4 regions of the Ensifer sp. ENS08 genome follow, and region 1 is predicted to be linked to each of the others. Evidence: riboswitches for the same ligand, from Rfam matches in the RefSeq annotation. Region 1 holds a riboswitch; each other region holds the start of a gene.
The links. Region 1 has a riboswitch for cobalamin ahead of bluB (5,6-dimethylbenzimidazole synthase). Riboswitches for the same ligand answer to the same signal wherever they lie in the genome.

Region 1 (4,850 bases):
CCGCGCTGATTGCGGCGTGCGGCGATGCCGAGGCGCGGCGTTCTGTTTTGGCGGAGATCTGCGAGGTACTGGTGACCGGGCCTGGCGTGGCGGTTTTCAAGCGCGCCTTTGCCGATACGACAGCAATCGACGTCGCAAGCGGGGTCTTTGACGCCATCATCGACGAGCAACATCGTAGCAACAGCGGCGGCGGCGATCACTTCGCCAAACCCGGCGCCAATGACCGCATCTGGAACTCGCTGGAAAAGCACTGCCTGAACGCGCCGGAGAATTTCGCCTCCTATTACGGCAATGCCGTCATAGCGCTCGTCAGCGAGGCTTGGCTCGGGCCGAACTACCAGATGACGGCGCAGGTCAATCGCGTCAATCCTGGCGGTGCGGCGCAATCGGCGCACCGCGATTATCACCTCGGCTTCCAGACCGCGGCCGTGATCGAGCAGTATCCGGCGCATGTGCACAGGCTTTCACCGGTGCTGACGCTGCAGGGGGCGGTTGCCCATTGCGACATGCCGCTCGAAAGCGGACCGACGCTGTTCTTGCCCTATAGCCAAACCTATGTGCCGGGCTATCTGGCGCTCAACCGGCCGGAATTCCGCGCCTATTTCGACGCACACCATGTGCAGCTTCCGCTCGAAAAGGGCGACGTTGTGTTCTTCAACCCGGCGCTCTTCCATGCCGCCGGCACCAACCGCTCCCGGGATATCCGCCGCGTGGCCAACCTGCTGCAGGTGTCTTCGGCCTTCGGTCGCGCAATGGAAACCGTTGACCGACTGACCATGAGCGCGACGCTCTATCCGGCCTTGCGGGCCTTGCTGGCGGACGGGACGCTGACGCAGGCGGAAGCGGCCAACGCGATCTCCTCCTGTGCCGAAGGCTATTCGTTCCCTACCAATCTCGACCGGGATCCGCCACTCGGCGGGTTGGCGCCGAAGACGCAGGCGCAGTTGATGCGCGAGGCTCTCACTGCGGGGACGGGCGAACAAGAGTTTCTCTCGGTGCTGGAGGCGCAGGCGAAGCGCAAGCTGAGCTGACGAGCGAGTTACAATTTGACAGGCTCCCGGTGTGTTTCAGCCGGGAGCCGCAGCCGTTTCAAACGATCATTTCCGAGGGAGGAATTCGATGAGTGGACAATTGCAAGGCAAGATCGCCATCGTCACCGGTGGTACGCAGGGACTGGGCGCGACGATTGCTGGCCTTTTCGCCGAACGCGGCGCTGAAGGCATCGTCATCTGCGGCCGCAACGCCGCCAAGGGGCGGGCGAAGGCCGAGCAGATCGGCAAGGCAAGTGGCGCGAAAGTCGTCTATGTCGAGGCCGATCTGGAAAAAGTAGAGGACGCCCGCAAGGTGGTCGCCGCTTGCGACGCGGAATTCGGCCGGGTCGATGCGCTGGTCAACGCCGCAGCTATTACCGACCGTGGCACGATCCTCGACACCACGCCCGAACTCTTCGACCGCATGTTCGCGATCAATGTGCGCGCGCCGTTCTTCCTGATGCAGGAGGCGGTGAAGATCATGCGGCGGGAGAAGACCGAGGGCACGATCGTCAACATCGGCTCGATGTCGGCGATGGCCGGCCAGCCGTTCATTGCCGCCTATTGTTCGTCGAAAGGCGCCCTCGAAACGCTGACCAAAAACACGGCCTATGCGCTTCTTCGCAACCGCATTCGCGTCAACGGGCTGAATATCGGCTGGATGGCGTCCGAAGGCGAAGACCGCATCCAGCGCGAGTTTCATGGCGCGGCTGCCGATTGGCTCGAAAAGGCGGCGGCCGGCCAGCCCTTCGGTCGGCTCGTCGATCCGGCCGAAGTGGCGCGGGCCTGCGCCTATCTGTCGTCGGCCGAGTCCGGGCTGATGACCGGATCGGTGATTTGCTTCGATCAGTCGGTCTGGGGCGCCTATGACGGTTCGCCACATCCGGTCGCTCCGCTTTGAGGTGGAGGCAAACGACTAAGCTCGACAGTAGCCGGCGGAAAGTGGCGTGCCATGTCTCGGCCGGGTTGGCGCCGCTTGTCTTTCTCAAACGGCTGTGCACTTAGTGCCGTCGTCAGGTGCCCGCGAAAGCGGGAGAATCGGGAATCCGGTGTCATTCCGGAACGTGCCCAACGCTGTGACGGGGACGATCGCGTCTAAGAGAGCCTTGAATTGATTCAAGGTTTTGCCACTGGATCTTCAAGCGATCTGGGAAGGCGAGGTGATCGGTTGAACCGAAGTCAGAAGACCGGCCTGGCGAGATAGACCGAACCCCGCGTGGACGGCGGGAGGTTTTCGCATTGTTGGGGATCGAACGATGCTGACTGAACCGAAGGGCGGCCTTGCGGCTGCCGGCGCCTTTTCGCTGCCAGAGCGGGAGGCCGTCTACCGTGCCATCGAGACACGTCGCGACGTGCGCGATGAATTCCTGCCCGCGCCATTGCCGGATGATCTGATCGGGCGCCTGCTGGCCGCTGCGCACAGCGCCCCGTCCGTGGGCTTCATGCAGCCGTGGAACTTCGTGCTGGTGCGGGCGGAAGAAACGCGTGAGCGCGTCTGGCAGGCGTTTCGCCGCGCCAATGACGAGGCCGCGCTGATGTTCGAGGCGGAACAACAGGCCAAGTACCGTGCGCTGAAGCTCGAAGGCATCCGCAAGGCGCCGCTCAGCATTTGTGTCACCTGCGACCGCACGCGCGGCGGTGCCGTCGTACTCGGGCGCACCCACAATCCGCAGATGGACGTCTATTCCACGGTCTGCGCCGTGCAAAACCTCTGGCTTGCGGCGCGGGTCGAAGGGGTGGGCGTCGGCTGGGTGAGCATTTTCCACGAGGCCGAGATCAAGGCGATTCTCGGCATCCCAGATCATATCGAGATCGTTGCCTGGCTCTGCCTCGGCTATGTCGATCGCCTCTATCAGCAGCCGGAACTCGCCGTGAAGGGCTGGCGCCAGCGCCTGCCGCTCGACGAGCTGGTTTTCGAAGACGGATGGGGACGCAGCAAGGAGAAGGCGTAAGGCCTCGTCCGATCAATTCTGGACCGGCTGATAGGCCGGTCCCTTCGGATGCTTGAGGTCGATGGCGGTTTCTTCCTGCGGCAGGTAGGTCGGGCCGACGACGCGAACCTTGTTCTTCGACGGATCATAAGGCCGCTCTTCGGCCGGCGCCTTGGCGGTATTGCTCGCCGCTTCCGGCTTCTTGGTCTCGATGACGATGATCGACGACTGGTCGTCACCGATCTTCGTTCCGTTTGCCTTCGGTGTGGTCGAGGCGGTCTGGGGTATCTGGCAGCCGCACTGGCCGGGTTTTCCGACGGCGCGGGTGCGATAGGCAAAGGCGTTGGGCATTTCGGTATAGGGACGGCCGGTCACGGCCGAGACCATCTTGTCGCTCTCTTCCGTGTTGAGGTCGTGAAAATAGAGCTCGGTCTCAGCCCCCGGACAGCGCGCCCGACAGGCCTGCTCGTCGCGCGGGAAATCGGCCGGCGTCGCATCTGAAGAAACCGGGAAAAAGGCGCCGTCGCAGGTACGCACGCACATGGTTCTGAGCGTGCCGCTATAGTAGCGCTCCTGCGGTGCGTAGCCGTCTTCGCCTCGGCCGAGCATCGGGCCGTAGGCGTCTTCCGGCGGCAGGTCGGCAACGATGTTGCGGTGGCTTTCCGGCACGTCCGGTTCCACGCTTGCGAACTCCTCGCGGTCACCATAGCAACCGTTGATCTCCAGCGCGGCGAGGATGCGGCGCCGGCTGTCGTCGCTGCCGCCGGCGACGATCTGCTCGCGCTCGGACTTCAGCATGCGCAGATTGTCTTCCATCTCGGCGATCAGGCTGTTGAGGCCGTAGCAGGTGTCGGGGTCGCCGCCGTCGAAGCCAATGGCGTTGCCGCCACCGCAACCCGCGCGGCGGCGGTCGTTCTTTGCCCGCCGCAGCTCGATATTCTGCCGCGAGATCGCGCTTGCGTAGTCGCGCGCATCGGCATTGCTGGCGACGTAGTCAGGCAGTTGCGCGAGCCGCGCGTTCAGTCGGTCGCAGGCCGTCGATGCCAGTGACGGACCGGCACCGATCAGAACCAGAGGCACAAGGGCCGCAGCGACGTGTTTCATGCGCGTGAACACGGGCGAAAGTCTCTTCCTGTTGCCAGGTCGGCGCCGACCTTCTGCGGGTGGCTGCCAGCGGCATTCCTGTTTCGCCTCCATCATAGAGCTTGTCGGTGATCGTGCAACGACAAGCGACGGTTTGCGTTAACAGCGCAGATCGACTGACGCGCTTAGGCGGCGCGGGCGGTTTCCAGCGACATCGGACGTTCGAGCACGGTACCTTCGATGGCAGCGACCGCCTTCATCCGCGTGAGCAGATCCGGCGTTACTTCCCAGGCGACGGCAACCGCGAAAACGGAGCCGATGCGATGCGGTTCGGCGATACGCTCGCCCGGGCATCCCATGCGCCGGAACATGCGCTCCAGGAACACATCCGTCACCGTGACGATGTGGCTGATGCCGGAAGCAAGGCCCAGCTCGCCGACGCCGCACATCAGTTCGGCGGCCGCGACCGTCACCTGGTTCGACGCGCGGTCCTGCGAGATCTCGGGCTCGATGCAGAAGCGGCTGGATTCCCAGACCGAAGCGCTGCGGATTTCCGGATTATCGCCAAGCAGGATCGGGAAGGTATCGTCCAGCATGTTTGGGCCGAGTGTCGGCAGGAGGCGAAGCGCGCCGCGCAGCCGGCCGGTATCGGGCGCATAGGACAGGACGTAGAGCGGGTTTGCCTGGTCGTAGTTGTCGATTTCCCAGTCGCCTTCGGTCTGCACGTCCCATTTCAGGAAGTCGTGGAAGACGCGCTTGCGCAACCGGAACATGTCGTCGACGGCCGCCGGGTGTTGTGCGCGGG
Region 2 (4,850 bases), 160 kb from region 1:
CGCCGTCATGGAGAGTTTCGAACAAATATCGGCCGGTGCCGATCTCGTGGTGGTCGAAGGCGCCGGCTCGCCGGCCGAAATCAACCTCAGGCCCGGCGACATCGCCAATATGGGCTTTGCGACACGGGCCGACGTGCCGGTCGTGCTGGTCGGCGACATCGACCGCGGCGGGGTGATCGCCTCGCTGGTCGGCACGCATGCGATCCTGCCCGAGGAAGACCGGCGCATGGTGACCGGCTATCTCATCAACAAGTTCCGCGGCGACGTCACGCTGTTCGACGACGGCATTGCTGCCGTCAACCGCTACACCGGCTGGCCCTGCTTCGGCGTCGTGCCGTGGTTGAAGGCGGCGGCACGCCTGCCGGCGGAAGATTCCGTCGTGCTGGAGAAGCTGACGCGCGGCGAGGGGCGGGCGCTGAAGGTTGCCGTCCCGGTACTGTCGCGCATCGCCAATTTCGACGACCTCGATCCGCTCGCCGCCGAACCGGAGATTGATCTCGTCTTCGTGCGGCCTGGCAGTCCCATTCCGGTCGACGCTGGCCTCGTCGTCATTCCCGGGTCGAAATCGACCATCGGCGACCTCATCGATTTCCGCGCGCAAGGGTGGGACCGTGACCTCGAACGTCATGTGCGCCGGGGCGGCCGGGTCATCGGCATCTGCGGCGGCTACCAGATGCTCGGCCGGCGCGTCACCGATCCGCTCGGCATCGAGGGCGGCGAACGTGCGGTCGAGGGTCTCGGGCTGCTCGAGGTCGAGACCGAGATGGCGCCGGAAAAGACGGTGCGCAACAGCCGCGCCTGGTCGCTGGAGCATGATGTGGCGCTCGAAGGCTACGAAATCCATCTTGGCAAGACGCAAGGTGCAGACTGTGGCCGGCCATCGGTGCGCATCGACAATCGCGCCGACGGCGCGCTTTCGGCCGATGGCCGCGTGATGGGCACCTACCTGCATGGGCTCTTCACCAGCGACGCCTATCGTGGCGCGCTGCTCAAGAGTTTCGGCATCGAAGGCGGCGCCAACAACTACCGCCAATCGGTCGATGCGGCGCTCGACGATGTCGCGAACGAACTGGAGGCTGTGCTCGATCGTCGCTGGCTGGACGAGTTGCTCAGGCACTAGGGACGCGGCAACGGTCAGCCAGCAGGTCCGGTACGTCGGGCCCAACAGGAGCAACGAGCTTATCCGACGGAACTACGCTGCGACATCGTGCTCCTCGCTTGCGGCTTCCCAGACTTCCCGCGCGGCATCCAGGTTCATCAGGGCAATCCCCAAGCCGACGATCAGGTCCGGCCAGGCCGACTGCCACAGATAGGCTGTCGCCAGACCCGCGGCGATGATGGCCACATTGGCGAAGGCATCGTTGCGGGCCGAGAGAAATGCTGCCCGCGTGAGGCTGCCGCTCGTGTGACGGTAGGCGACGAGCAGATAGGCGCAGAAGAGGTTGACCACCAGCGCCCCAAGTCCGGTCAGGGAAAGGGCAAAGGGCTCTGGCGGGACCGGATCCATGAACTTCGCCCAGGCCGTCCAAAGGAAGGCCAGCGCCGGTACCAGTAGAATGAACGCCATCGCCATGCCGACCCGCGCGCGGGTTCGCGCCGTCCAGGCCAGAGCAAAGAAAATCAGCATGTTGACGGAGGCGTCTTCGAGGAAGTCGACGCTGTCGGCCATCAGGGACACCGAGCCGATCGAAAGCGCGACAAGGAGTTCCACCCCGAAATAGCCGAGGTTCAACAGGGAGACGATGAGGACGACGCGGCGCAGCTCGGTATCCACTCGAAAGGTTCCCTTTCTGGCGAGATTCGCCCTCGGCATCTTGACACAGGTGTTAGCAGCAGTTTGCTATCCATAGCACTAGGTTTCGACATCGGTTCCCTTCACACCGCCGTCGTGCCTGACGCCCGACAAATCGTCGCGTGGCGCAACTCGGCCGGGGAGGCGTCGCATGCGTCGATTGACTTTGGGCTGCCCGCTTCCTAATCATCAGGCGTTGGATGGTTCCCCCTTGTCGTGGCGATCTGGGGGAATAATTGGGAATGTGACGGATGGACCCAAATCGGGCATCCTTATCGCAGCCGACCCCGCGACTGTAGAACGGTCAGGGTTCGCCATCGGGTTTGGTGCCGGGCTGTCGGCCGGTTGCACGGGCAATCGGGGCAGGTCGGGGATCAAGCCGGAAAAGCCACTGGCGTGGCATCGTGATCAGCCGGGTTTGGACGCCTCTTCTTCTACGAATCGTCCGCCTTTCACGATGTCCCTCACAGCACCCATGCGTCGGAGACGACGCGCAAAGGTTCGCTGTGGCACCGGAAAGACGCCGGGAAGGTGAGGCGGGCCGCTCGGGCCCTGACATCGGAACCTTGCCCTTTAAGGGCGAGGCGATGTTCGGCCCGTGACGCCGTGAGCCAGGAGACCTGCCATCCGGCATGGGCATTCCGCCCGAGGGGACTTTTGTCTCCAACGCCATCACGGAGGTTGTTTTGGCTCGCAGATGCTTTCAAGAACGCGCCCGTGGCGCGTCCGATGGCTTTTGCCACCGACGGCTGATTTGGGAATGTTGAGGCAGCCACGATGAGCAGTCTCAGCGCCGGGCCCGTGCTGGTCCTTGGCGGCGCCCGTTCCGGCAAGTCCAGCTTTTCCGAGAGGCTCGTCGAAGCGTCCGGCCTCACCATGCATTATGTCGCCACGGGCCGCGCCTGGGACGACGAAATGCGCGAGCGCATCGACCATCACCGGACGCGCCGCGGCGAGGGCTGGACGACGCATGAGGAGCCGCTCGATCTCGTCGGCATCCTCAGACGCATCGATGATCCCAGCCATGTGGTCCTGATCGACTGCCTGACGCTATGGGTCACCAATCTCATGCTGGAAGAGCGCGACATGACGGCGGAGTTCGCCGCCCTTGTTGCGTATCTGCCTGAGGCGCGGGCGCGCCTCGTCTTTGTTTCCAACGAGGTCGGCCTCGGCATCGTGCCCGAGAACCGCATGGCCCGCGAGTTTCGCGACCATGCCGGCCGGCTTCACCAGATCGTTGCGGAGAAATCCGCTGAAGTTTACTTTGTCGCGGCCGGTTTGCCGCTGAAAATGAAGGGTTGATCCATGACCACTGCGAGAGCCAACCAGGGCAAGATCCCGGCGACCGTCATCACCGGCTTCCTCGGCGCCGGCAAGACGACGATGATCCGCAACCTGCTGCAGAACGCCGACGGCAAGCGCATCGCGCTGATCATCAACGAGTTCGGCGATCTCGGCGTCGACGGCGATGTCTTGAAGGGCTGCGGTGCCGAGGCCTGCACCGAGGACGACATCATCGAGCTTACCAATGGCTGCATCTGCTGCACCGTGGCTGACGATTTCATCCCGACCATGACGAAGCTGCTCGAGCGTGAAAACCGCCCTGACCACATCATCATCGAAACCTCGGGCCTTGCCCTGCCGCAGCCGCTGATCGCCGCTTTCAACTGGCCGGATATCCGCAGCGAAGTGACCGTCGATGGCGTCGTCACCGTGGTCGACAGCGCCGCCGTTGCCGCTGGCCGCTTTGCCGACGACCACGACAAGGTCGATGCGCTGCGCGTCGAGGACGACAATCTCGATCACGAAAGCCCGATCGAGGAGCTGTTCGAGGACCAACTGACGGCTGCCGATCTCATCGTTCTCAACAAGACCGATCTGATCGATGCCTCCGGCCTCAAGGCCGTACGCGACGAGGTGTCTTCGCGCACCAGCCGCAAGCCGACGATGATCGAGGCGAAGAACGGCGAAGTCGCCGCTGCCATCCTGCTTGGCCTCGGTGTCGGCACGGAAAGCGATATCGCCAACCGCAAGTCGCATCACGAGATGGACGAGGCAGGTGAGGAGCACGATCACGACGAGTTCGACAGCTTCGTCGTCGAGCTCGGTTCGATCGCCGATCCCTCGGCGTTCATCGATCGCCTGAAGGGCGTGATCGCGGAGCACGACGTTCTGCGCCTCAAGGGCTTTGCCGACGTGCCCGGCAAGCCGATGCGCCTCCTGATCCAGGCGGTCGGCGCCCGCATCGACCAATATTACGACCGCGCCTGGGGCGCCGGCGAAAAGCGCGGTACGCGCCTCGTCGTCATCGGCCTGCACGACATGGACGAGGCGGCGGTGCGCGCTGCGATTACCGCGCTCGTCTAGATCGTTCTTTGAGTGAAATGATCTAACGCATTGAAATGATGCAGTTCCGGATGGAAAACGCTTTTAGCGTTTTCGTTCGGAATTGCCCCACCGGACAAGACGAATGCATCTGCTTCTCGCCCAGAAAGGAACGATCGCCGACGGCAACGAGGCGATCGACCTTGGGCAAACGCCGGCCGATATCCTTTTCCTCTCGGCCGCCGACACCGAGCTCTCCTCGATCGCCGCGGCTCACGGCCGACGCGACGGAGGCTTGAGCCTGCGCATCGCCAGCCTGATGAGCCTGATGCACCCGATGTCGGTCGACACATACGTCGAGCGCACGGCGCGTCACGCCAAGCTGATCGTCGTCCGGCCGCTCGGTGGCGCCAGCTATTTCCGTTATCTGCTGGAAGCCCTGCATGCGGCTGCCGTCACCCATCGTTTCGAGATCGCGGTTCTGCCGGGTGACGACAAGCCGGATCCGGGGCTGGAGCCTTTCTCCACCGTCGCAGCCGACGACCGCCAGCGCCTTTGGGCTTACTTCACCGAAGGCGGCTCGGACAATGCCGGGCTGTTTCTCGACTATGCGGCCGCACTGGTCACAGGTGCGGAGAAGCCGCAGCCGGCAAAGCCCCTGTTGAAGGCCGGCATCTGGTGGCCGGGTGCTGGCGTGATCGGCGTCAGCGAATGGCAGTCCCTTGTTCAGGGA
Region 3 (4,850 bases), on a different contig from region 1:
GAGGCTCACCTCACTCAGGATCCATGATCCTCTGGTCGCCGGGCGCTTGAAAGCGCTGACGGATGCGGACAGCAAGCGGCAATCCCCGTTCGCGGGCCGCCGGGCACTGCAGGCGAAGAAGCTGTCATTGCCGCTCTTCCCGACAACGACGATCGGATCCTTCCCGCAGACATCGGAGGTTCGGCAGGCCCGTTCACTGCATGCGAAGGGCGAACTCAGCTATGTCGACTACACCGCCTATCTTCGCCGAGAGACCGAAGTGGCGGTGCGCTGGCAGGAAGAGGTCGGCATCGACGTAGTCGTTCACGGCGAGTTCGAGCGCAACGACATGGTGCAGTATTTTGGCGAGCAGCTCTCGGGCTACGCCTTCACCCAGAGCGGCTGGGTGCAGAGCTACGGATCGCGCTGCGTGCGTCCGCCTGTTATCTTCGGCGACGTTTCGCGACCAAACCCGATGACGGTCGAGTGGGCGACCTTCGCGCAGTCGCTGACCGATCGCCCGGTCAAGGGCATGCTGACGGGTCCGGTCACCATGCTGCTATGGTCCTTCGTTCGTGACGACCTGCCACGTTCCGTGGTGTGCCGGCAGATCGCGCTAGCACTGCGCGATGAAGTGTCGGATCTCGAGGCGGCCGGCATCGCCATCATCCAGATCGACGAACCGGCACTGCGCGAAGGCCTGCCGCTGCGAAATGCCGATCGCAAGACCTATCTCGACTGGGCGGTGGAGTGCTTCCGTCTCAGTGCAGCCGGGGTGGGCGATGCGACCCAGATCCACACCCATATGTGCTACTCCGAGTTCAACGACATCATGGCCGCAATCGCGGCGATGGACGCCGACGTCATGTCGATCGAGACGTCGCGATCGAAAATGGAACTGCTCGGCGCCTTCGCCGACAAGGCCTATCCGAACGAGATCGGCCCGGGCGTCTACGACATCCATTCGCCACGCGTGCCCAGCGTCGAGGAAATGGTGCATCTCATCGAAAAAGCGACCGAGGGCCTCACGCCGGACCAGATCTGGGTCAATCCCGATTGCGGACTGAAGACCAGGCGCTGGGAAGAGACGCGGCCGGCGCTCGTCAACATGGTCGCCGCCGCCCGCTCGCTTCGAGCGGCTTTTGCCGCCGATACGCGCGAAGCCGTCAAAGCATGACGGGGCAGCACGAAGTCACGACGGCGCCGGGGGAAACCCCGGCGCCACAAACCCTGATCGACATCGTTTTTCCAGGCGATACCAATCACCATGGCACGCTCTTTGGTGGCGCCGCCCTCGCGTCGATGGACCGGATCGCTTTCATCGTCGCCACCCGTCACGGGCGCGTTCCCTTCGTCACCGCATCCTGCGACCGCATCGATTTTCGTGCGCCTGCGCGCATCGGTCAGATCGTCTGCTTCAGCGGCCGTCCGGTTCGTGTCGGGCGCCGCTCGGTGGTGGTCGAGGTCGAGATGATCGCGGAAGATATCGCCACCGGCAGCCGCGCCCTTTGCAGCAGGGGCACCTTCACCATGGTCGCGATGCCCTGTGCCGATGAAACGGATTGGATGCTGCCGCCGCTCGATGTGGCAACGGACACGCCCGAAGAGGCGGGCACCCTACGCATGGTCGACATCGTCTTTCCCGGCCAGGCCAACAGCTTCGGCGCCATATGCGGTGGCAACGCCCTCGCGCATATGACGAAGGCCGCATTCGTCGTCGCGACGCGCCGGAGCCGCCGGGCGACCGTCCTTGCCTCCTGCACCGGTATGGACTTCAAGCACCGGATCATGATCGGTTCGATCATCGAACCCATCGCCCGCATTGTGCGGACGGGTCGCAGTTCAGCCACCGTCGAGGTCGAACTCTGGTCGGAAGAGCTCCTCACCGGTCTGCGACAGCGGACTGTTACCGGAACGTTCGCTATGGTCGCCGTCGACGATGACAACCGGCCCGTGGCCGCTTTCGCTGCTTGATGGAATGGGGCGTCCGCACCAGGGGCGCCCTATCCACAACCTTGGTGCCAACCGGCTGTTTACTCCCCGTTATCCACACTGCAAAAGAAACCACCCTCCTACCCCCGCCTTCCACATACGGAACCTATTGACGCAGATTTGCGATGAACTACTATATCTAGTGTTCGAGGTTCTTCCGATTCGCAAGGATTGGGAGCTAAGACGGGAATACGGTGCGCCGGCGGGTTTCCGCTGAGGCTATGCCGTAGCTGCCCCCGCAACTGTAGACGGCGAGCGACTGTCCGGATTTGGACCACTGAGGCATGAGGCCTCGGGAAGGTCGGGATGGAAGCTTTGACCCGTAAGCCAGGAGACCTGCCTCGATCACCAAACGTCCACGGGCGGGGTGTCCGGAGGGGTTGAGTGCGTGGCAGGATGAGCCTGCCCGATCGTCTCGACGTCTCCCCGGCAGCCCGTCGAAAGCTTCGGGGTGAAGTCATGCCAGTTTCTTCCAGTTCAGATCCACCTTCTGCGGACGGGTGCGCGTTGTTGCGCGCCTGATCGAAAGGCCGCGCCTTGAAAACCCGCATCCGCGGAATTCCTGAGCGCCCGACCAAAACGAGCCGGCCCGGTTGCGTAACCGACCTTGGGCCAGCTTGACGACGTCAACTCCGGTCGAGTCGACCGGGGAGCGATGTTTCGTGTCCAATCGCCAACACCACGGTTCGCGTTCGCGCGATCCGACGATTTTTTGCGCCCATTTGCCAGACCCTCACGAGGAACCCATGTCGATCACCGTCTACAGCAAACCAGCCTGCGTCCAATGCACCGCCACAACCCGTGCGCTCGACCGCCAAGGCATCGATTATCGCATCGTCGATATCTCCGAGGATTCCGATGCATTCGCGCTGGTGCAGGGTCTTGGCTATCGGCAGGTCCCGGTCGTCGTCGCCGGCGAGCGGCATTGGGCGGGTTTCCGCCCGGACATGATCAGCGCGCTTTCCTGAAGGACGCGGGCGATGGGCCTGATCGTCTATTTTTCCAGTCGCTCGGAAAACACCCATCGCTTCGTCGAAAAGCTCGGCCTTCGCGCCGCCCGCATACCGCTCAGGGAAGGTAAGGACGCACTTACGGTCGCAGAGCCCTACGTGCTGATCGTGCCGACCTATTGCGGCGACGATGGCCGCGGGGCGGTGCCGAAGCAGGTCATCCGCTTCTTGAACGACGCGGGCAACCGCTCTCACATCCGCGGCGTGATCGCAGCGGGCAACAGCAATTTCGGCGCGACCTACGGGATCGCCGGCGACGTGATTTCGGCCAAGTGCCGGGTACCCTATCTCTACCGGTTCGAGCTGCTCGGGACCGACGAGGACGTCGCCAATGTCAAAAACGGGATGGAACGATTTTGGACGTCACGACACTCGAACGCCCCTTGAAGGCGACGGAAGCAGCGCTCGACTATCATGCGCTGAACGCAATGCTGAACCTCTATGACGAAGAGGGACGGATCCAGCTCGACAAGGACCGGCAGGCGGCGAAACAGTACTTCCTCCAGCACGTCAACCAGAACACGGTGTTCTTCCATAACCTCCGGGAAAAACTCGATTATCTGGTGACCGAGGGCTATTACGAGCAGGAAGTGCTGGACCAGTATTCCTTCAACTTCGTGCGCGATCTCTACGATCATGCCTATTCAAAGAAGTTCCGCTTTCCGACCTTCCTCGGGGCGTTCAAATACTACACGTCCTATACGCTGAAGACCTTCGACGGAAAGCGCTACCTGGAACGCTACGAAGACCGTGTCTGCATGGTGGCGATGGCCTTGGCGCGCGGCAACGAGGGGCTTGCCCGCGATCTCGTCGACGAGATCATCTCCGGCCGCTTCCAGCCGGCAACGCCGACTTTCCTCAACGCCGGCAAGAAGAGCCGCGGCGAGCTCGTCTCCTGCTTTCTGCTCCGGATCGAGGACAACATGGAGAGTATCGGCCGCGCCATCAATTCGGCGCTGCAGCTTTCCAAGCGCGGTGGCGGCGTGGCGCTGTCGCTCACCAACATCCGCGAGATGGGCGCGCCGATCAAGCAGATCGAGAACCAGTCATCCGGCGTCATCCCGGTCATGAAGCTGCTCGAAGACAGTTTCTCTTACGCCAACCAACTCGGCGCGCGCCAGGGAGCCGGTGCTGTCTACCTGCACGCCCACCACCCCGACATCATGCGCTTCCTCGATACCAAGCGCGAAAACGCCGACGAGAAGATCCGCATCAAGACGCTGTCGCTCGGCGTCGTCATCCCCGACATCACCTTCGAGCTCGCCCGCAACAACGAGGACATGTATCTGTTCTCACCCTATGACGTGGAGCAGGTCTATGGCGTGCCCCTCACCGAGATTTCGGTGACCGAGAAGTACCGCGAGATGGTCGAGGATGCCCGCATCCGCAAGCGCAAGATCAAGGCGCGCGACTTCTTCCAGATCATCGCCGAGATCCAGTTCGAGAGCGGTTATCCCTACATCATGTTCGAGGACACGGTGAACCGGGCAAACCCGATCGCCGGGCGCATCACCATGAGCAATCTCTGCTCGGAAATCCTGCAGGTGAGCGAAGCGAGCGCGTTCAACGACGACCTCTCCTACAAGCACATGGGCAAGGACATCTCCTGCAATCTCGGTTCGCTGAACATTGCGGCTGCGATGGACAGCCCGGATTTCGGCCAGACGATCGAGACCTCGATCCGCGCCCTCACCGCCGTCTCCGAAATGAGCCACATCTCGTCCGTGCCCTCGATCGAAAAGGGCAACGACGACAGCCACGCGATCGGCCTCGGGCAGATGAACCTGCACGGCTATCTCGCCCGCGAGCGCATTTATTATGGCTCCGAGGAAGGCATCGATTTCACCAACATCTATTTCTACACGGTGA
Region 4 (4,850 bases), 740 kb from region 1:
CGGCGCAGGCCTCCCTGGTGCATATGGCAGACAGTTATCCGGGACTTTTGAGCGAAGGGCGCTTTCCTGGCGGCTTTAACCCGAGCCTGGCCGCCGGCGCAGGCCCGGAGGGCTGGATCGATGCGCGGGTCGTCGGTCTTGACCAGGGCCTCGTTGTCATGATGATCGAGAACTGGCAAAGCGGCCTTAGCTGGGCGCTGATGCGCAGCATGCCGGCGATCCGCCTCGGCCTTGAACGGGCGGGCTTCGACGGTGGCTGGCTGCAGGAGGGGGAAGGCGCGTGTGGTAATCCGCCCGCATCCCGCGCCAGAGGATGAGAACGGACGACGGAGACGGCATGCGCTTGAACGACCACCGGCCGACAGCGGAGACCGCGGCGTTTGCGCCGCAGGCGCTGGCCGTCGCCGACCATCTGCGTGCCCAGTTTCCCGAGGCTGCCGTCTCGCTCGGGCCGGCGGCCAGTGATTTCAGCGCGCCGGGCGACTTCTGGGCTACCGGCAGCGCTGGCCTTGAGGCGGGGCTCGCCTATCAGGATTTCTTCGGGGTCGGCATGACCGACCGGGTCCGGGCGGCGCATCTGATCGCCTTCTATAGCCGCCAGCTGAGCGTAGTCCTTGGCGCGTTCCATCTCGGCGCCGGGTCGCAGGCGGAGGTGGCCGGCATTCGTTTCGAGGATTGGACGCGGCTTCACCGTGGCGTCGAAGTCGCGGGCAAGCGCTATCATTTTCGCCTGCATCCGCCGGCGACGGAGCGCCAGGGTGGCGAAGGTGTCAGCGCATTCGAACAGGGCTTCATCGCCCATCTGGCACCCGTCGTTGCGGTTCTGAAAGCGCGAGCAGGGCTGTCGAGCGGGGCGCAATGGCGGCTCGCGGCCGATGCCCTGGCCGGCGCGTTCCTGGAAATCGGCCGCGCGATCGGCGACGAGGCGCGCGGCATGGCCGAGGCGCTGGCGATCGTCAAGCGACCGGGTTCGCGGCTCTACTCAGAGGAGCTCTGCTACGAGCAGATCGCGGCTCTCGATCCGGCAAGCGGCGCTCAGCTGTCGCGCCAGTATCGGATCCGTTGCGGCTGCTGTCTCTACTTCAAGACGGAAGGGGGCAGCTTCTGCGACACTTGCGTGCTGCTGGAGCCGGAAGATCGCCGCGCGCGGCTGGCGGCGCATCTCATGCAAAACGGCGGGACCTGAACCCCGCCGTCGCTTTGCTGACGATCTGTGATCAGTGATCACTGTGCCTTGACGAAGCGCTCGTTGATGAAGCCGGAGACGACGCCGAGTACGATCCAGAAGGCAAGCGTGGTGGCGAGTGCGGCAACCGCAAACTCGGCGCCGAGCACGGCCGGAACGTTGCTGGTGATATCGAGCGGCTGCGGCGCACCGTAGACATGGGGTGCTGCGATCGCCACCAGGCCTGCGACCTTGGAGACGATCTCCTCGCGCAGGACGACGAGATAGAGGCCGACGGCGGAGAGCGCCACGGTCACCAGCCACCAGGTCTGGCGGTCGCCGAGTTCGGCTGCCGGAAAGCCCGGCAGTTCCGGCGGCAGACCGATCGCCGGCAGCATGTGCACGGCAAGCCAGCCGCAGGCGCCCCACAGCGCGCCGTTCCTGAGCGTGATCGGGTAGCCGATCACCAGGCTGACGCCGGCGAGCAGCAGACCGAAGCCGGAACCTGTGACGAGGTTCGCCATCAGCGTGCCGGAGAAGCGGCTCATGCCGAACATGATGCCGCCTTCCTCATGCTCGCCCTCATGGGCATAGGCCGGGGTGATCGGCGACAAAGCGTCGAGGAAAGCGCCGAACGGCGACACGGCTTTGAGCGACGAATGCTGGTCGTGGTTTTCTGCGGCCGGCTGTGCCGCACCCGGCTGGGCGGCGGGCTGTTCGGTGGCGGCCGGTGCCTCGCCTTCGAATTCTTCTGCATGCAGGATCAGCGGTGTGACGCGCAGTTCCTGGGCGCCGGTCATGAAGACACCGGCAATCAATCCAGCCACGATCGCGGCCAGAAGCGTTCTGACAATCATCTTGAAATCCCTCGATAACGACAAAAGCCACGCCCTGTGGCGTGGTCCTTGAGCCTTCCCATTTTCCCTATGCTGCGGATGGCCTTCGCGCGCCGGAAAAACCGGGATGCACGCAGGCCTCCATCCGGCTCGGGCCGGATGCGTTCAGGTCCGCAGATTGTTCGATGCGGAACGTTGTTCACGTTCCGGCGCATCGGTCAGTGGCAGGGGAAGCCGTAGGAGTGGCGGGTGTCGTGCGCCGTGTCGTGCAGCACTGCCGAGTTGGCAAGGCCGGCGCCAAAGACGAGGAATGCGCCGATGAAGAGCGCGATGACGCCAGCGGTCAGACGATCGCTGAGGGAGAGCGGGGTGCTCGAAATGGTAGACGTAGCCATGACAACCTCCGTGATGGCATCGGGAAATTCCCGGTTGGGCCCTATGCCCGTATCGAGTGGCAGGTTTCCTGGCTCACGGCGTTGGGCTCGATGCCCTCGATCTGCCTCGCCTTCCCAGCTCGGCCGCCCTCTCGCGGTCTTGCCAGTGGCTTCTTCCGGATCGCTCCGGAACGGTGGATCGACGTCGCTCTACAGTCGCGGGGTCGGCCGTGATTTGAATGCCCAGCTTGGGTCCATCCGTCACATTCCCGTTTACTCCCGAAACACGTTCGCGTCCCGGGAACCAATCGATCCCAGATGATTAGGATTGTGTCATGGAGTTGTCAATTGAGTGCGCGCCGCCGCGCGGTCCATCCGCGACAAAATCCTTGATGGTCATGCGTTTGTAGGCTTCGACGATCTGGTCACCCTCGGCCCGGTCGACCGAGACTGCAAGTCGCATGGTGCAGTCGCCGAGATGCATGATCAGGAAGGCGGCGCTGTCGATCTCTTCGCGCGGTGTCTCCGGCACAAGCCGGGCCCAGACATCGGCAAGCAGCTTTCCGCCGGCGCGGCTTTGCGCAAGATCGATCTCGCGCAGCGCCTTGTCGGCCTGCATCGCCGACCAGATGTCGCGCATGACCGGCTCGGCGAGGAACATGTCGTAGTAGATGTCGAACAGCAGCGAGAAGGCGTCGCGCAGTTCGGCTATCGACGTGACCTTGGCCAGTTCGGCCGCGATGCACTCGTTGCAGACCGCATTGTAGCGCTCGGCCAGCGTGCGCACGATTGCCGCCTTGTCGGGAAAGTACTGATACAGCGAGCCGATCGAAATCCCCGCCTTTTCAGCGACTTCGCTCATGCGCATGGCGTCGCTGCCCTTCTCCTGGATGAGCGCCGTCGCGCAGGCAAGGATCTGCTCGACGCGCTCGCGGCTGCGCTTCTGGCTCGGCGTCCGGCGCAGCGCAGGCTCGTCGTTGGCGGGAAGCGTGGCGGGACTTGCATCTGGAATCATGAGTAATGCTCACATTTTGACTTGACTCCTAAAATACGAGGATTTATCACATTTGCAAATGTGAGAGATGCTCATGTTTGTTGGTGGAACCTCAGGAGGAAACGATGTCTCAGAAAGTCACACTGGTTTTGGGCGGTACCGGCAAGACGGGGCGGCGGGTGGCCGATCGCCTTCGGGAGCGGGGCATAGCGGTCCGCATCGGCGCCCGTTCGGCGTCGCCTTCCTTCGATTGGACGGATGAGGCGACCTGGACGCCCGCCCTTGAAAATGTCGATCGCATCTATGTCTGCTACCAGCCCGATCTGGCGGTGCCGGGCGCCGTCGACGTCATCGCCAAGTTCTCGAGCCTTGCCGTTCGCTCCGGCATCAAACGGTTGGTGCTCCTGTCGGGCCGCGGCGAGGACGAGGCGGAAGCCTCCGAGCGTGCGCTGCAGGCCTCCGGCGCCGACTGGACGGTCATCCGGGGCAGCTGGTTCTTCGAGAATTTCGACGAAGGCTTCCTGGCCGACGGCGTGGTGAGTGGTTCGGTCTTCCTGCCGGTGGACGAGGTCACCGAGCCCTTCGTCAGTTGCGACGACATTGCCGACGTGGCGGTTGAGGCTCTTCTGGACGATGCGCATATCGGCAAGGTCTATGCCTTGACCGGCCCGCGCCTGATGACCTTTGCCCAGGCCGTCGCCGAGATCGCCGCGGCCGCCAACCGTCGGATCTCTTATCAGGCCATTCCGGTTTCCGACTTCGCAGCGCATCTCAAGGCGGACGGCGTGCCGGATGACTATGTCGAACTCATCCGCTATCTCTTCACCTCGGTGCTCGACGGACGCAATTCCAGCATGACGTCCGATGTCGAGCGCGTGCTTGGGCGGCGTCCGCGCGACTTTGCCGATTACGCCCGGGAAACCGCAGCAACTGGTGTTTGGAGTCTTGCCGCATGATCCCGTTGATCCCCGCTCTGGCGTTTGCCGCCGCGATCGGTTCCGGCCTGATGGCCGGGCTGTTCTTCATCTTCTCGGTCTGCATCATGCAGGCCCTGTCGCGGCTGCCGCCGGAGCAGGGGATCGCCGCGATGAACGCCATCAATGTCGTGATCCAGAACCCGATCTTCCTCAGCGCCTTCATGGGCACGGCGCTGCTCGCCCTGGCGCTCGTCGTCGTCGCCTTCATCTCGGGGGGCGAGGGCAGGTGGTGGCTTGCCGCCGGTGGCATTGCCTATGTCGTTGGCGTGCTGCTGGTGACCATTGTCTTCAACGTGCCGATGAATGACGCGCTCGCCGCGGCAGCCCCCGGTCAGGCGGCGACCGATCTCTGGCGTGAGCGCTATCTGACCGATTGGGTCTGGTGGAACCACGTGCGCACATGGGCCTCGATCGGCGCGCTGGCGTTTTTCGTTCTCGGTTTCGCCCGCACCTGACGAAAAGCGCCGGCAAGTCGATCCTTGCCGGCGCCTGCACGCGTCCTGA

Region 2: it holds a riboswitch for cobalamin, as region 1 does, so the genes downstream of both, cobU (bifunctional adenosylcobinamide kinase/adenosylcobinamide-phosphate guanylyltransferase) here and bluB (5,6-dimethylbenzimidazole synthase) in region 1, are expected to answer to the same signal.
Region 3: it holds a riboswitch for cobalamin, as region 1 does, so the genes downstream of both, nrdH (glutaredoxin-like protein NrdH) here and bluB (5,6-dimethylbenzimidazole synthase) in region 1, are expected to answer to the same signal.
Region 4: it holds a riboswitch for cobalamin, as region 1 does, so the genes downstream of both, IB272_RS05650 (CbtB-domain containing protein) here and bluB (5,6-dimethylbenzimidazole synthase) in region 1, are expected to answer to the same signal.

What each region holds. Positions count from the first base shown of each region.
Region 1 is NZ_JACVBF010000002.1:758,705-763,554, forward strand. It holds gene IB272_RS09340 (phytanoyl-CoA dioxygenase family protein) at 1-1,031, shown strand, start outside; gene IB272_RS09345 (SDR family oxidoreductase) at 1,120-1,932, shown strand; cobalamin riboswitch at 2,030-2,242, shown strand; gene bluB (5,6-dimethylbenzimidazole synthase) at 2,288-2,983, shown strand; gene IB272_RS09355 (DUF2865 domain-containing protein) at 2,996-4,066, opposite strand; gene IB272_RS09360 (acyl-homoserine-lactone synthase) at 4,231-4,850, opposite strand, start outside.
Region 2 is NZ_JACVBF010000002.1:594,836-599,685, forward strand. It holds gene IB272_RS08560 (cobyric acid synthase) at 1-1,120, shown strand, start outside; gene IB272_RS08565 (cation diffusion facilitator family transporter) at 1,193-1,813, opposite strand; cobalamin riboswitch at 1,977-2,435, shown strand; gene cobU (bifunctional adenosylcobinamide kinase/adenosylcobinamide-phosphate guanylyltransferase) at 2,570-3,094, shown strand; gene cobW (cobalamin biosynthesis protein CobW) at 3,098-4,159, shown strand; gene cobN (cobaltochelatase subunit CobN) at 4,263-4,850, shown strand, end outside.
Region 3 is NZ_JACVBF010000011.1:46,038-50,887, reverse strand. It holds gene metE (5-methyltetrahydropteroyltriglutamate--homocysteine S-methyltransferase) at 1-1,156, shown strand, start outside; gene IB272_RS21880 (hotdog domain-containing protein) at 1,153-1,953, shown strand; cobalamin riboswitch at 2,104-2,330, shown strand; gene nrdH (glutaredoxin-like protein NrdH) at 2,718-2,939, shown strand; gene nrdI (class Ib ribonucleoside-diphosphate reductase assembly flavoprotein NrdI) at 2,952-3,368, shown strand; gene nrdE (class 1b ribonucleoside-diphosphate reductase subunit alpha) at 3,338-4,850, shown strand, end outside.
Region 4 is NZ_JACVBF010000002.1:19,463-24,312, forward strand. It holds gene IB272_RS05635 (glucoamylase family protein) at 1-317, shown strand, start outside; gene IB272_RS05640 ((2Fe-2S)-binding protein) at 338-1,186, shown strand; gene IB272_RS05645 (CbtA family protein) at 1,225-2,022, opposite strand; gene IB272_RS05650 (CbtB-domain containing protein) at 2,220-2,396, opposite strand; cobalamin riboswitch at 2,437-2,699, opposite strand; gene IB272_RS05655 (TetR/AcrR family transcriptional regulator) at 2,698-3,390, opposite strand; gene IB272_RS05660 (NAD(P)H-binding protein) at 3,495-4,325, shown strand; gene IB272_RS05665 (anthrone oxygenase family protein) at 4,322-4,801, shown strand.